4 regions of the Mesorhizobium sp. LNJC405B00 genome follow, and region 3 is predicted to be linked to each of the others. Evidence: predicted binding sites of a transcription regulator. Region 3 holds the regulator's gene; each other region holds the start of a gene.

Region 1 (3,780 bases), on a different contig from region 3:
CGGTGTGGTCTGGCGCTCGTCGGCGCCCTGCCCCACGGTCAGCACCTTGGCGTCGGAGACGACGATCTCGGAGGTAACGGTCGATCCGGCAGCGCCCTGCGCGTTCTTGGCCACTTCCTGGATTTCGCCCGCATCGCGTGTCAGCACCACGTCGACCCGGTCGCCCGGCATGACGAAGCCGCCGACACCGGCGATCTCGTCGGTGCGGATTGTCACCGCCCGCATGCCGGGCGTCATCATGTTGGATAGCGTCGCGCGGCCGTTCGGCCCCGACAATTTGCTGATCAGCACCGGCTCGTTGATCTCGATCGGCGACAATACCACGCGGCTGCCTTCGGCGAGCAATGCATTGACTGTGGTGAATGCGCCCTGCGGCACCGAATCCTCGGACCATGGGATTTCGCTGAGCTGCGCCCGGTCAAGCTCCATGCCGTAACGCAGCGGCGCGTTGGCCACCACGATGGTCTTGAAGACGACCTTGGGGACGGCGGGCGCCGGGATCGACGCCGTTTTCTCTTCGGCATCGGCCTTGGCCTGGCTTTTCACCCAGAAATCCGCGGCAAAGATTGAAATCGCGCCGAAGACGGCAGCGATGCCAATCATCGTTATGGCCTTGCCCCTCACAACCAACCCCTGACATTCGTGGTCTTTTGTTTTGTTGAGGCGACGCTAGGCCGCTTTGTTAAAGATTCAGGAATCGCGCCCGCTCCGCACGGACCTATTTCCGCCAGCTTGGTTATCGAAAGGTTTTAGGATAAGAAGGGTTTAATCCCCGAACGTAACAGGAACTTCCGTCGCTTGGCGCCGAAAAGCGTGGCAGTATGGACGGGTGATTCGCGGCACCGGATTCTATGGTAGGCATGGACGACAACAACGATCTTTTCGGCAATCTGGAAAAGCAGCCCCAACCGGCTCGGACACCTTCGCGCCCGGCCGACCCGCTGGTGCAGGCCACGAAGCGTCCTGCCGCGACCAAGGACGGCAGCGAGGGCTATAGCGCCGCCGACATCGAGGTGCTGGAGGGGCTGGAGCCGGTGCGGCGCCGTCCCGGCATGTATATTGGCGGCACCGACGACAAGGCGATGCACCATCTGTTTGCCGAGGTCATCGATAATTCGATGGACGAGGCGGTCGCCGGCCATGCTACCTTCATCGATGTCGAGCTGTCGGCCGACGGGTTTCTGACCGTTACCGACAATGGCCGCGGCATTCCGGTCGATCCGCATCCGAAATTCAAGAAGCCGGCGCTCGAAGTCATCATGACGACGCTGCATTCGGGCGGCAAGTTCGATAGCAAGGTCTATGAGACCTCCGGCGGTCTGCACGGTGTTGGCGTCTCGGTCGTAAATGCGCTGTCGGACCATCTCGAAGTCGAAGTCGCGCGCGGTCGCCAGCTTTACCGCCAAAGGTTCTCGCGCGGCGTTCCGGTGAGCGGGCTGGAGCAGCTCGGCGAAGTGCACAACCGGCGCGGCACCAAAATCCGCTTCCATCCCGACGAGCAGATTTTCGGCAAGGGCGCCGCCTTCGAGCCGGCGCGGCTCTATCGCATGACCCGCTCGAAAGCCTATCTGTTCGGCGGCGTCGAGATCCGCTGGAGCTGCGACCCATCGCTGATCAAGGAAAAGGACCAGACGCCCGCCAAGGCGGAGTTCCATTTCCCCGGCGGCTTGAAGGACTATCTCAAGGCATCGCTTGGCGACGACTTCCAGGTGACCCGCGAGATCTTCGCCGGCAAGAGCGAAAAACAGGGCGGCCACGGCTCGCTGGAATGGGCGGTGACCTGGTTCGGCGGTGACGGCTTCGTCAACTCCTACTGCAACACAATCCCGACCGGCGAAGGCGGCACGCATGAGGCCGGCTTTCGCAATGTGCTGACGCGCGGGCTTCGGGCCTATGCCGACCTGGTCGGCAACAAGCGCGCCTCGATCGTCACCTCCGAAGACGTGATGATCTCGGCGGCAGGCATGCTATCGGTGTTTATTCGCGAGCCGGAATTCGTCGGCCAGACCAAGGACAGGCTGGCAACGATCGAAGCCATTCGCATTGTCGAGACCGCCATCCGCGATCCCTTCGACCACTGGCTGGCCGACAATCCGCAGGAAGCCTCCAAGCTGCTGGAATGGGTGATTGCGCGCGCCGACGAGCGGGTGCGCCGGCGCCAGGAAAAGGAAGTGTCGCGCAAGAGCGCGGTGCGCAAGCTGCGCCTTCCCGGCAAGCTCGCCGACTGCACGCAGAATGCCGCCGCGGGCGCCGAACTGTTCATCGTCGAAGGCGACTCGGCCGGCGGCTCGGCCAAGCAGGCGCGCGACCGCGCCAGCCAGGCGGTGCTGCCGCTGCGCGGAAAAATCCTCAACGTCGCCAGCGCCGGCAACGACAAGCTAGCCGCCAACCAGCAGATTTCGGACCTGATTCAGGCGCTCGGCTGCGGCACGCGCTCGAAATACCGCGACGAGGATTTGCGCTACGACCGCGTGATCATCATGACCGACGCCGACGTCGACGGCGCTCACATAGCCTCGCTGCTGATCACCTTCTTCTACCAGGAAATGCCGAACCTGGTGAATGGCGGCCATCTGTATCTGGCGGTGCCGCCGCTCTATTCGATCCGGCAAGGCGGCAAGGTTGCCTATGCCAGGGACGATGCGCACAAGGACGAGCTGTTGCGCACCGAATTCACCGGCCGCGCCAAGGTCGAGATCGGCCGTTTCAAGGGCCTGGGCGAAATGATGGCCGCGCAGTTGAAGGAAACCACCATGGACCCGAGGAAGCGCACGCTGCTCAGGGTCGATGTCATCGACGCCGTGGCGGCAACCAAGGATGCTGTCGACGCGCTGATGGGCACCAAGCCGGAAGCCCGCTTCCGCTTCATCCAGGAACGCGCCGAATTCGCCGCAACGGAAGTGCTGGATATCTGAGCGCCGGCCGACTCTTCGTTTTGACGCAGTTCCGGGCGGAAAACCGTTTCACACTTTTCCTCGAATTGCTCTAGCCTGCGCTTCCGATACGGAGACCAGCTTGTGATCTGGGCGCGGCTGAAGAGCTACTTCGAAACCAGTTTGGCGGGCCTGACGCAGCCGACGCGCTCGGATTGGATTTTCGCCCTGCGCACGGTTTCGGCCGGTCTGATCGCGCTTCTCGCTGCTTACGCGCTAAAACTCGACCGCCCGCAATGGGCGATGATGACGGTCTTCATCGTCGCCCAGCCGGTCGCCGGCATGGTGCTGGCGAAAGGTTTTTACCGGCTGCTCGGCACGCTGGCCGGTGGACTTGCGGCGATCGGCATCACCTCGGTTTTCGGCACCAATCCCTGGCTGCTGGTCACGGCGCTGTCCGTCTGGATTGGGCTGTGCACGCTGGTTTCGTCGCTGCTGCGCAATCCGGAAGCCTATGGCGCCGCACTTGCCGGCTATACCGCGATGATCATTGGGCTGCCGGCTTTCGGCCAGCCGCACGTGGTCGTCGATCTCGCTGTCGCGCGCTGCGCCGAGATCGTGCTCGGCATCGTCTGCGCCGGCCTGACCAGCCGGCTGATCCTGCCCAAGCTGGCCGCTGACGCCATCATCTCCAGGCTGAAGCGCAGCATCCTCGACCTTGCAACCTATGCAGGCGGCGCTTTTTCCGGTGGCGACCCGGCGACGCTGGCCGGCCTGCACCGCAAGCTGATCACCGACGCCCAGATGCTGGCCGAGATGCGCGCCTATGCCCGGCTCGAAGCACCGAGCTTCGCCACCCGCGCCCATCCGGTCCGCCTAACCATCGGTCAGCTGCTCTCGGCGCTGT
Region 2 (3,780 bases), on a different contig from region 3:
TGCACCCCGGCGTCGGTGCGGCCGGCGGCGCGTATCCGCACCGCCTCACCGCAGAATTTCTCGATCGCCTGCTCTATCGCCTGCTGCACCGAAGGCTGATCCGCCTGGTGTTGCCAGCCGGCGAAGAGGCTGCCGTCATATTCGATATCGAGACGAAAACGCGGCATACACCCTTCGTTCAGGCGGCGAGTGCGGTAAAGGCCTGGGCGTAGACCAGTTTGCCTTTTTCGGGTGCGTCACCCCAGGCCAGCGCCTGCAGCGCTTCGCCCTGATATTCGCTCTCGAACTTTTCGGCTCGCGCATGATTGTAGCCGAAGCGGCCGTAATAGGCCGGATCGCCCAACACAACGGCGAGCGTCTCGCCGGCATCCCTGAGGCGGATATGCGCCTCGCGGATCAGCGCACCGCCAATGCCCGAGCCGTGGAACGAAGGTTCCACCGCCAACGGCGCCAGCGCCACGGCTGCGAACTGCTTGCCGCCGTTCTGGACGAACAGCCTGGAAAACAGGATGTGGCCGACCACCTGGCCGTCTTCTTCCGCCACCAGTTCGACAACGGCGTCGCCGCCGGTGACCAGAGCGTCGACCAGCCCGGCCTCCGCCTGCTGGCCGAATGCGTGTTCCTCGACCAGGCGTATGGCCTCGCGGTCCCGCGGCGTCGCGCCGCGTATCGACATCATGCTCATGAGAACTTCATTCCTTTTTCGATCTTGGCCCCGCGCAGAAACTCCTTCGCGGCAGCAGGCTTTCCGCCCGCCCGTTGAACTTCGACCAGCCTGACCGCGCCCGACCCGCAGGCGACCGTCAGCCGGTCATCGAGAATTCCTCCCGACTCGCCCATGCTTTCAGAAAGCGTACCTTCAGAAAGCGTCGAGCGAAGCAGTTTCAGCCGTTCCGTGCGGCCGCCGATGTCGGCCTCGCACCAGGCGCCGGGGAATGGCGACAGCCCGCGAATGTGATTGTGGACCTCCGCAGCCGGGCGCGTCCAGTCCACACGTGTCTCCGACTTATCGATTTTCCTGGCGTAGGTCACCCCGTCAGCCGCCTGCAAAGTCGATGCCAGGGTATTTGTCTCCAATCGGGACAGCGCTTCCACCATCAGCGTGGCAGCAATATTCATCAAGCGGTCGTGCAGATCGCCGGCCGTCATATCGGGCTCTATGGCGCATTTTTCAACCAGTGCCACCGGACCGGTGTCCAGGCCCTCTTCCATGCGCATCACCATCATGCCGGTCTCGACGTCGCCGGCCATAATGGCGCGCTGGATGGGAGCTGCACCACGCCAACGCGGCAAAAGCGAGGCGTGGCCGTTGAGGCAGCCGAGGCGCGGAGCCTCCAGAATAGCCTTCGGCAACAGCAAACCATACGCGACGACGACCGCGACATCGGCACGCAACGCCTGGAAAGCAGCTTGCTCGGCCTCGCCCTTCAGCGACAGCGGCGTGCGCACTTCGATGCCCAGCCGCTCAGCCTCGCGCTGCACCGGCGACGGTGTCAGCTCCAGCCCGCGGCGGCCCGCGGCGCGCGGCGGCTGGGTGTAGACGGCTGCTATCTCGTGCCCGGCCTCGGCAATCGCGCGCAGCACCGGCACCGAAAACTCCGGCGTGCCCATGAAGATGACGCGAAGCGGCATCTTCCCTATCCCACCAGCTTGCCCGGCGCCTTGTCCTTGGCGAGCTTCTTGAACTTCTTGACCACCATGTCGCGCTTCAGCTTCGAGATGTGGTCGATGAACAGCACACCGTTGAGATGGTCGATCTCGTGCTGCAGGCAGGTCGCCATCAGGCCTTCGGCCTCGATCTCCTGCAGCTTGCCGTCGCGGTCGAGATATTTCACGCGCACCGAGGCGGGACGCTCGACCTCGGCGTAATAGTCCGGGATCGACAGGCAGCCTTCCTCGTAGACCGAGCGAGCGTCGGCGCTTTCGAGGATTTCGGGATTGATGAAGACATGCGGCGCCGGCGGCTCGTCTTCCTTGGCGAGGTCGATGACCAGCATGCGCAGCGGCTCGCCGATCTGGATTGCGGCCAAGCCGATGCCCGGCGCATCATACATCGTCGCCAGCATGTCGTCGGCCAGTTTGCGCAAAGGCGCGTCGACGCGTTCGACCGGTTTGGAAACCTGGCGCAGGATAGGATCGGGAAGGATGATGAGCGGCTTGATCGACATGGCGCCTCACCTAAAACGTCGCAGGAGAAGCGTCAACCGGTGCGAATCGGTCTCGTTCACGTTTTGATCTGTGCCAGGTCTGCGAATCGGCTATGCTGGCGGGATGAACGACCTGAGCACCATCCTTTCCGAACCCGTTGCCCGGCTTGGCGCCACGACGATCACGCTCGGCCATGCACTGGCCCTCGGTGCGCTGGTGTTTCTCGGCCTGTTCCTGGCGCTTGTCGTGGCGCTGTGGCGATCGGCCAAGGCGCGCACCATCGCCGCGGCGGAAGCCGCCGACCACGCCCGCGACGCCGAGGCGCGGATGGCCGGCATTTTGCAAAGCCAGGCCGAGATGCAGGGCCGCATGGGCGCCATCGCCGACGTGTTCGGCGCAAGGCAGGCCGAACTCAACCAGTCGATCGGCCAGCGCCTCGACGCCATGACCGGCAGGCTCGGTCAAACCATGACCGAACAGACCAAATCGACGCATGAGAGCCTCGCCAAACTGCAGGAACGGCTGGCGGTCATCGACACCGCGCAAGGCAACATCCAGTCGCTGGCCGGCCAGGTCGTGCAATTGCAGGCGATCCTGTCCAACAAGCAGACGCGCGGCGCCTTCGGCCAGTCGCGCATGGAGGCGATCGTCGCCGACGGCCTTCCGATGGGCGCCTACGAGTTCCAGGCAACGCTGTCAAACGGCAGCCGTCCCGACTGCCTGGTCAGGATGCCGAACGGTGCGCCGCAGCTTGCCATCGACGCCAAGTTTCCGCTGGAAGCCTGGAACGCCATCCGCGCCGCCGATGGCGCCGAACAACAGAAGATCGCGGCCCAGGCTTTCCGCCGCGACATCGAAATTCACGTCCGCGATATCTCGGAAAAATACCTGATCCAAGGCGAGACGCAGGACACCGCCTTCATGTTCGTGCCGTCGGAATCGGTGTTCGCCGAAATCCACGAGAATTTCGACGCCGTGGTCCAGAAGGCGCACCGGGCGCGTGTCATCATCGTCTCACCGTCGCTTTTGATGCTGTCGATCCAGGTCATCCAGGCCATCCTCAAGGACGCCCGCATGCGCGAACAGGCGCATCTGATCCAGGGCGAGGTGATCCGGCTGATGGAAGACGTCGCGCGCGTCGACGAACGCGTGCGCCGGTTGCAGACGCATTTTGGCCAGTCGGCCAAGGATATCGACGAGATACTGGTGTCGACGTCGAAGGTGACCAAGCGCGGCCAAAAGATCGAAGCGCTGGAGTTTGGCGAAAGCGAAGCCGAAGTGCGCGGTGGCGGACCCGCCAAGGCCGAAGCCGGGGTGCGGGTGGCGGACTCCAAGACGGGGCAGCTCAGGCTACGTGTCGTCGAAGGCGACGATTAAAGCGCGTCGCGCTGAACGGACTCATACGACGCGCTTTAAAAGTCTTTGTTTTGATGCATGTCGTTGTCCCAGAACCGCGGCACACTTCTGGGCGCCATGCATTAGACCGTAGCCACGATCACGTGCGCCTGGATCTTGGCCGCAACCTCGCCGCTGCCGTGTCTGGCTGCAATCACGGACGCGGCGTGATCGGTTGCGGCTTCCAGTTTTCCTCTAGCCTCGATTTCGTTGCGAAGCGGAGTTCCCTGGCAATAG
Region 3 (3,780 bases):
GCGATATTCTTGCGACCCGGCTGGCGCCTGCCGCGCCGTTGAAGCTGAGCACGCTGCGCAACACCTACGGCATCGGCTGGACGCCGTTGCGCGAGGCGCTGTCGCGGCTGGAGGCGGAACGGCTTGTGACCGCCATCAGCAACCGCGGGTTTGCGGTCGCTCCCGTCTCTCGGGCGGAGCTCGAGGATTTGGCGCGTGCGCGGCTGGTGGTCGAACTGCCCCTGCTGGTGGAATCGATCGAGGAGGGCGACCGTGAGTGGGAAGACGCGGTCGTTGCCGCCCACTATCGTCTCTCACGGTGCGGGTCTGTTCTCGACGATCCATCGGATGATGCGGTCGACGCGTGGTACGAAAAACACGATGCCTTCCATGCGGCGCTGCTCAGTGCCGCGACATCCAGCTGGCTGCTGCGCTTCAATGCGACGATTTCCGACCAATTGCATCGCCATCACCGCTTTCTGGGTCTGGCCCCGACGCTGCGCGCCGCCGCCGGCCGCACGGATGGCCACCGGAAGGCCGTGGCGGCCCTGCGCGACGCCGTGGCGATCGAACACCATACCGCCCTGATGGAAGCGGCCCTCGATCGCGACGTCGAACGTGCGAAAACTCTGATGACCGCTCACATCGGCTACACGCTGCAGGTCTATGCCCAGAGTGAACCCGGCGCGGATGCTGCGCAGCCCCGTCCGAAAAGGAAGCGGCGATCGTAGCCGACGACGCAGGGCACTTTGTCTTCGTTTCACCCCGTTGCCGGCCAACGACTACGAGCGGCGCTCGCAGCGCCGAACGTTACGCTGAACAAAACGTCAACACATTCATTAAACTTTAAAAGGTTGCGGAACACAACTGGAACAGATAGTGTTTGTTCTGGGTTTGTTTTTTCTGATTCTGGTTTCAGAACCCTTGGGGGCCGCGATGCTGACGCGCAAACAACATGAGCTTCTGATGTTCATCCATGAACGCCTGAAGGAGAGCGGAATCCCGCCGTCCTTCGACGAGATGAAGGAAGCGCTCGACCTCGCCTCCAAGTCCGGCATCCACCGCCTGATCACGGCGCTTGAGGAGCGCGGTTTCATTCGCCGGCTGCCGAACCGGGCGCGCGCGCTGGAAGTGCTGCGGCTGCCCGACTCGATCGCACCAGGCCTCAATGCGGCGAGGAAGTTTTCGCCGAGCGTCATTCAGGGCAGTCTTGGTCAAACCGGCCAAGGGCAAGGCGGCCAAGGACAAGGCGCGTTGGGCCAAGGCGGTCTCGGCCGCCAGATCAAGCCGGGCTCGCCGTCGCGTTCGATGTCGGCCGGCAATGACGATGCCGTTTCCGCGATTTCAATCCCGGTTATGGGACGCATCGCCGCCGGCGTGCCGATCGACGCCATCCAGCATCAGACCCATTCGATCTCGGTGCCGCCCGATATGATCATGGGCGGCGAACACTACGCGCTCGAGGTCAAGGGCGATTCGATGATCGAGGCCGGCATTTTCGATGGCGACACGGTCATCATCCGCAATGCCGACACAGCCAGCCCCGGCGAGATCGTGGTGGCGTTGGTCGACGATGAGGAAGCGACCCTGAAACGCTTCCGCCGCAAGGGCGCCTCGATCGCCCTGGAAGCCGCCAACCCGGCCTACGAGACCCGCATTTTTGGACCGGACAGGGTGAAGGTGCAGGGCAAGCTTGTCGGATTGATCCGGCGCTACTGAGCCGGCTTGGGTTTGTACTTTTCACGCTGGTTGTAAGGCGGCAGGCCGCGCGCTTCGCGGGAGAAGCGGCGTTGCTCGTGCCAGGGGCGATACGGCTTGTCGACGGCGAAGCGGATGGTTGGCGCTGCAGCTGCCGATTGCGGATCGAAGAAGACGGCGGCGCTGCCGTCGCGGGCCAGCTGTTTCTTCGTCACGACCAGCACCAGCGGGTCGCGGCACGGATTGTAGGCGGTGGCGTCATCGATGACGATCAGGCTCGCGAAGGCACAGGCCGGCCGCGCCGTCTTGCGGTCTTTCGCAAGCGCTACAATGGCTCCGGAAGGGTGCCGGGCGATACAGAGATCGCCGGTGCAATAGAAGGGCGAGCCGGGCGGCAGATCGAGCGGATCGAGATCGAACCGCGTATCTGTTGCCTCGAAAATCTCAGGTGGGATAATGGTTTTGGCCCGCAGCGCCCGTTTCCAATTGTCCGTGGTGAATTCGTTGGAGCGTTCGCGGTTGAGGGCGAGTTCGCCGCCACCGATCGGCATGGCCACCAGATGCGCATCCTCGGATATGAGCACGTCGGGCGTAAGCACCTGCGGCACCGTCAACAGGCCGGCCAGCGCGAAAGGCACGGCCGCCAACCTGAGCCAGGTGGTGGCCATGGTGGCGATGACGAGGGCGACCGCCACCAACAGCACCGAGCGGATGGAGATCAGCCCGACGGCGTCGACCGGCGAGCGCTCGGAAATCCAGGCCGATATAGCGATCATCGCCATCAGACCCTTGCCCATCACATAGAGGAACGGCCCGTCGGCGCCGAACGGCATCGCCAGTGCGCTGAGCACGGCAAAAGGCATGACGATCAACGAAACAATCGGCATCACGGCCAGATTGGCGATCAGGCTGAGCGGCGACACACGCTGAAAATGCCAGATGGCGAACAGCAAGGTTGCACTGCCGGCGATGATCGAGGTCATGGCGAGGCCGCCCATGGCCAGCGCGAATTTTCGCGACAGGAAGCCGACGAAGGAGCGCTTTGCCGGCGGCGTTCTCACCTTGTCGGCGCGGTAATCGGCCCAGCCGGCATAGGCGCCGACAAGGGCGGCGGTGGCAGCAAACGACATCTGGAAAGCTGGGACCGACCACCTCGTGCGGCGACACCAGGATGACGGCAATGGCGGAGATCGCCAGATTGCGCATGGTGAGTGCGGCGCGATCAAACAGCACGGCGACAAGCATGACCGCCAGCATGATGAAGCTGCGCTCGGCGGCAACCACGACGCCTGAAATGACGAGATAGGCGGCGATGGAGACGAGTGCTGCCACTGCTGCATATTTCTTGACTGGGCGGCGCGAAGAGAAATCGGGAAACAGCGCAAAGGCGCCACGCAGCAACGCCATGATGGTGCCGGCAACCAGCGCCATGTGCAGGCCGGAGATGGAGATGATGTGGTAGATGCCGGTGCGCCGCATCGCTTCGTTGACCTCGTCCGGGATGCCGGCGCGCACCCCGACAATCAACGCCGCGGCAATCTCGCCTTCGGCGCCGCCGATTTTGCCCCTGATATGGTCGGCAATGTTTTCGCGCGCGTTCTCGATTGCCGAGGAGAGCCGCGCGGTCAGCGGCGGCGGTCCCTGCGTAGCAATGGTTTTCGGATTGCCGAGAAAGAAGCCGCTGCCGCCGATACCGGTGAAATAGCTGTCGAAGGAGAAATCGTAGCTCTCCGGCCGCACCGGACCGGTCGGCGGCAACAGCCTGGCATAGCCGGTGATCAGGGAGCCGGCGGTCATATCGGCGGGAACGGTCCGCGCCGAGAGCCTGACCCGCTCCGGGGCGTAGCGCAGCTCGGGGTAAGCGGTCGAAACCACATCGAGCGTCAGCCTGATGCGGCCGCTTTCCATCTGTTCGAGACTGACGACGCGGCCGGTCAGCCGTGTCTGAATCTCGGAGCCGAGCATCTGCGTTCCGGCGCGCCAAGTCTCGACTTTGGCGGCGACGACGCCGAGCGCGCACAGCATCGCGGCCATGCAGAACAGATGCGTCCTCGGCCGCGATCGCGTGGCGAGGGCGCAACATGTCGCCAGCACCACAATGGC
Region 4 (3,780 bases), on a different contig from region 3:
CGTCAACAACCTCCGAACACATATTCAGGCCTCTCGATGACGTCCCTGTAGAATTTGATGCAATCTACAATGCGCAGCTGGCTCCGTGGAAGCGCCATGACTTGTCGCTTGGCATCCAGCGTTGCGCATTTGTCTTCTATCGAGATTCAAGCGGATCCTCCACGACGGAGTCGGAAAGAGCGCGAATAAATCGGCATAGGGAGCTCGCGCCGCATCACGTCTTTATCAACGAGTTTGACGGCACCGGCAAGCCGGTCCGATTGGCACCGGCTCAGGTGAACACGCATCTAAATCGTGCAGCCGTGGGAATCTGTCTCTCTCACCTGGAAGGACCAATGTTCGCCAGCACGGAATATCTTCTCGCGGGCCTTCCAGTGGTCACGACGCCGAACCATGGCGGCCGAGACCTTTATCTGGATGACGACTATTCGCTCACAGTTCCACCCGATCCTCGATCCATCGCGGAGGCTGTCTTAGCGCTGAAGGAGCGACGAATTCCCCGGGATTACATTCGTTCGCAAACTTTGAAACGAATCGAACGAGACCGCGGGCGGTTCATAGACCTTGTAAACGAGATTTTTCTGGAGAGCGGCTCTTCGCGCCGGATCGCCCTGCCTTGGCCTTTCAGATATCCTGTCATGGAGTGGCTTCCACCGCAGGTCGCGATCGATCGATCGCTTTCAGGTTCGGTCGATGCCTTCATCACCGCTTAGAAGCAACACCCTCAGATTGCCGAAGGGCCTAGTCGCCCTTGTTAAACGCGGTCGAGGAGGCGGAGCAGCCGTTCCATTTTGCTTAACCATCTTCCGTTTTTGCAACCGGCACAGCGCGCTGCAACCACCACGAATGCATGTTCCTGTAATGTTCTTGCCTTGGCCTGAAATCTATGGTTGTCTTGTCCTGACGTCGCTCGCGGTCTGAACCACAAGGCCGAGGCGAGCCGGTATCCGGGGGCAGAGCAAGATGGTGGCGCGGGTTCGCACGGTGGCTTTCCAGGGCATCGAGGCCGTGCCGGTTGATGTCCAGGTGATGATTGCGCCGGGCAAGGTCGGCATGCAGATCGTCGGGCTGGCCGACAAGGCGGTGGCCGAAAGCCGCGAGCGCGTGCAGGCGGCGCTCCATGCATCGGGCCTGTCGATGCCGTCGAAGAAGGTGACGGTCAACCTCGCTCCAGCCGATCTGCCCAAGGAAGGCAGCCATTACGACCTGCCGATCGCGCTCGGCCTGATGGCAGCACTCGGCGCCATTCCGGGCGACATGCTGGCCTCCTATGTCGTGCTCGGCGAATTGTCGCTCGACGGAACCATTGCCGCGGTTGCAGGCGCCCTGCCGGCGGCGATCGGCGCCAATGCCGAGGGCAAAGGCCTGATTTGCCCGTTCGGCTGCGGGCCGGAAGCGGCCTGGGCGGGAAAGGATTTCGACATATTGGCGCCGCGCAGCCTGATTGCCATCGCCAATCATTTTCGCGGCACGCAGGTGCTGTCGCGACCCGAGCCCGGCATTCATGTCTCGGCGCGCGACCTGCCCGACCTCTCAGACATCAAGGGCCAGGAAAGCGCCAAGCGGGCGCTGGAAGTGGCGGCGGCCGGCGGCCACAATCTCTTGATGGTAGGGCCTCCCGGCTCGGGAAAATCGATGCTGGCGCAAAGGCTGCCTTCGATCCTGCCGCCACTGGCGCCGAAGGAACTCCTGGAAGTCTCGATGATCGCCTCGGTGGCCGGCGAGCTCGGCGAAGGCAAGCTCACCGACCGGCGGCCGTTCCGCGCCCCGCACCATTCGGCCTCGATGGCGGCAATGGTCGGCGGCGGCATCAGGGCGCGGCCGGGCGAAGTATCGCTTGCCCATAACGGCGTGCTGTTCCTCGACGAGTTTCCCGAATTCACGCCGCAGACCTTGGATGCGCTGCGCCAACCGCTGGAGACCGGCGACTGCATGATCGCGCGCGCCAACCACCGCGTCACCTATCCGGCCCGCATCCAGCTGGTGGCGGCGATGAACCCGTGCCGTTGCGGCATGGCCGGCGAGCCCGGCTATCGCTGCCTGCGCGGCGAACGCTGCCGCACCGATTACCAGGCGCGCATCTCAGGCCCGTTGCTCGACCGCATCGACCTCAGGATCGAGGTACCGGCGGTCTCGGCCGCCGACCTGATCCGGCCCGACCGAGCGGAGAAAAGTGCAGCCGTCGCCCAGCGCGTGGCGCGCGCCCGCACCATCCAGCGCGAACGTTTCGAGCGGCTGGGCGTCACCAGCGCCACCACCAACGCCCATTGCTCGCCTTCTGTCATCGAGGACATCGCCGCGCCGGACGCAGCAGGCCTGTCGCTGCTGAAAGACGCCAGCGAGAAACTCGGCTTTTCTGCGCGCGCCTATCACCGCGTGCTCAAAGTGGCGCGCACACTGGCTGACCTCGACGCCAGCGAAACCGTCGGCCGAATTCACCTGGCCGAGGCGATTTCCTACCGCATGATGTCGGAGCGGGTAGCGCAGGCGGCGTAATCCTCCCCCCTTGAGGGGAAGGTGACCGCGAAGCGGCCGGGTGGGGTCGCCGAAGAATGCTCGATTTTTTTTTGAAGCCGAGCCGAGAAAGGGCCTCTGCGATGACATTGCTTGTAGTGTCGTCCGAAGGGAGTCGGCGCACTTCACGCAGGACCCCACCCGGCCCTTCGGGCCACCCTCCCCTCAAGGGGGAGGGAAACGCAGGCGCTAATTCGCCCGCTCTTTCGCCTTCAGCTCCAGCCGCCGTGCGTGCAGCACCGGTTCCGTATAGCCATTCGGCTGTTCGCGGCCTCTAAACACCAGGTCGCAGGCGGCGTGGAAGGCGATGGAATTGTCGAAATCGGTGGCCATCGGGCGGTAGAGCGGGTCGCCGGCGTTCTGCAGGTCGACGATCGCCGCCATGCGGCGCAGCGAATCCATCACCTGGATTTCGGAGCAGACCTTGTGGTGCAGCCAGTTGGCGATGTGCTGCGAGGAGATGCGCAGCGTGGCGCGGTCTTCCATCAGGCCGACATCGTTGATGTCGGGCACTTTCGAGCAGCCGACGCCCTGGTCGATCCAGCGCACGACATAGCCGAGAATGCCTTGCGCATTGTTGTCGAGCTCGCGCTGGATCTCGTCGGGGGTCCAGTTCGGCCGCACCGCCACCGGCACGGACAATATATCATCGAGCTTCGCCTTCGGCCGGCTCTTGAGCGCCGCCTGGACGGCATGGACATCGACCTTGTGATAGTGCGTGGCGTGCAACGTCGCCGCCGTCGGCGACGGCACCCAGGCGGTGTTGGCGCCGGCCTTGGGATGCGCGATCTTCTGTTCCAGCATCGCCGCCATCAGATCGGGCATCGCCCACATGCCCTTGCCGATCTGGGCATGGCCGGCCAGCCCGCATTCGAGCCCGGCGTCGACATTCCACGCCTCATAGGCGGAAATCCAGGCGGCCTGCTTCATGTCGCCCTTGCGGATCATCGGGCCGGCTTCCATCGAGGTGTGGATCTCGTCGCCGGTGCGGTCGAGGAAGCCGGTGTTGATGAACACGACGCGTTCCCTGGCGGCGCGGATCGCCTCCTTGAGGTTGACGGTGGTGCGCCGCTCCTCGTCCATGATGCCCATCTTGATGGTGTTTTTGGCCATACCGAGCAGCGCTTCGACGCGGTCGAAAATCTCGACTGCGAAGGCGACTTCCTCCGGCCCATGCATCTTCGGCTTCACCACATACATCGAGCCCGCGCGGGAATTCATCCGGCGCCCGTTGGCCCCGACATCGTGCAGCGCGATCAGCGCCGT

What was found. The regulator LexA, encoded in region 3, represses DNA repair genes until DNA is damaged. The targets are predictions, from matches to a motif close to TGTTCNNNNTGTGTTCNG.
Region 1: a site for LexA is predicted at 773-790, ahead of parE (DNA topoisomerase IV subunit B). Genes of this name have one in related genera too.
Region 2: a site for LexA is predicted at 2,222-2,239, ahead of X756_RS159815 (DNA recombination protein RmuC). Genes of this name have one in related genera too.
Region 4: a site for LexA is predicted at 852-869, ahead of X756_RS159970 (YifB family Mg chelatase-like AAA ATPase). Genes of this name have one in related genera too.

The regions. Positions count from the first base shown of each region.
Region 1 is NZ_AYWC01000006.1:167,749-171,528, forward strand. Features, by position in the region: gene cpaB (Flp pilus assembly protein CpaB) at 1-603, opposite strand, end outside; gene parE (DNA topoisomerase IV subunit B) at 861-2,915, shown strand; gene X756_RS151650 (FUSC family protein) at 3,018-3,780, shown strand, end outside.
Region 2 is NZ_AYWC01000002.1:353,501-357,280, reverse strand. Features, by position in the region: gene truA (tRNA pseudouridine(38-40) synthase TruA) at 1-167, opposite strand, end outside; gene X756_RS159800 (N-acetyltransferase) at 179-685, opposite strand; gene fmt (methionyl-tRNA formyltransferase) at 682-1,632, opposite strand; gene def (peptide deformylase) at 1,638-2,168, opposite strand; gene X756_RS159815 (DNA recombination protein RmuC) at 2,272-3,525, shown strand; gene X756_RS159820 (class I SAM-dependent methyltransferase) at 3,627-3,780, opposite strand, start outside.
Region 3 is NZ_AYWC01000007.1:191,158-194,937, forward strand. Features, by position in the region: gene X756_RS150390 (GntR family transcriptional regulator) at 1-710, shown strand, start outside; gene lexA (transcriptional repressor LexA) at 916-1,698, shown strand; partial or broken gene X756_RS01000000165600 (ComEC/Rec2 family competence protein) at 1,692-3,780, opposite strand, start outside.
Region 4 is NZ_AYWC01000002.1:320,100-323,879, reverse strand. Features, by position in the region: gene X756_RS159965 (glycosyltransferase) at 1-713, shown strand, start outside; gene X756_RS159970 (YifB family Mg chelatase-like AAA ATPase) at 964-2,496, shown strand; gene X756_RS159975 (malate synthase G) at 2,704-3,780, opposite strand, start outside.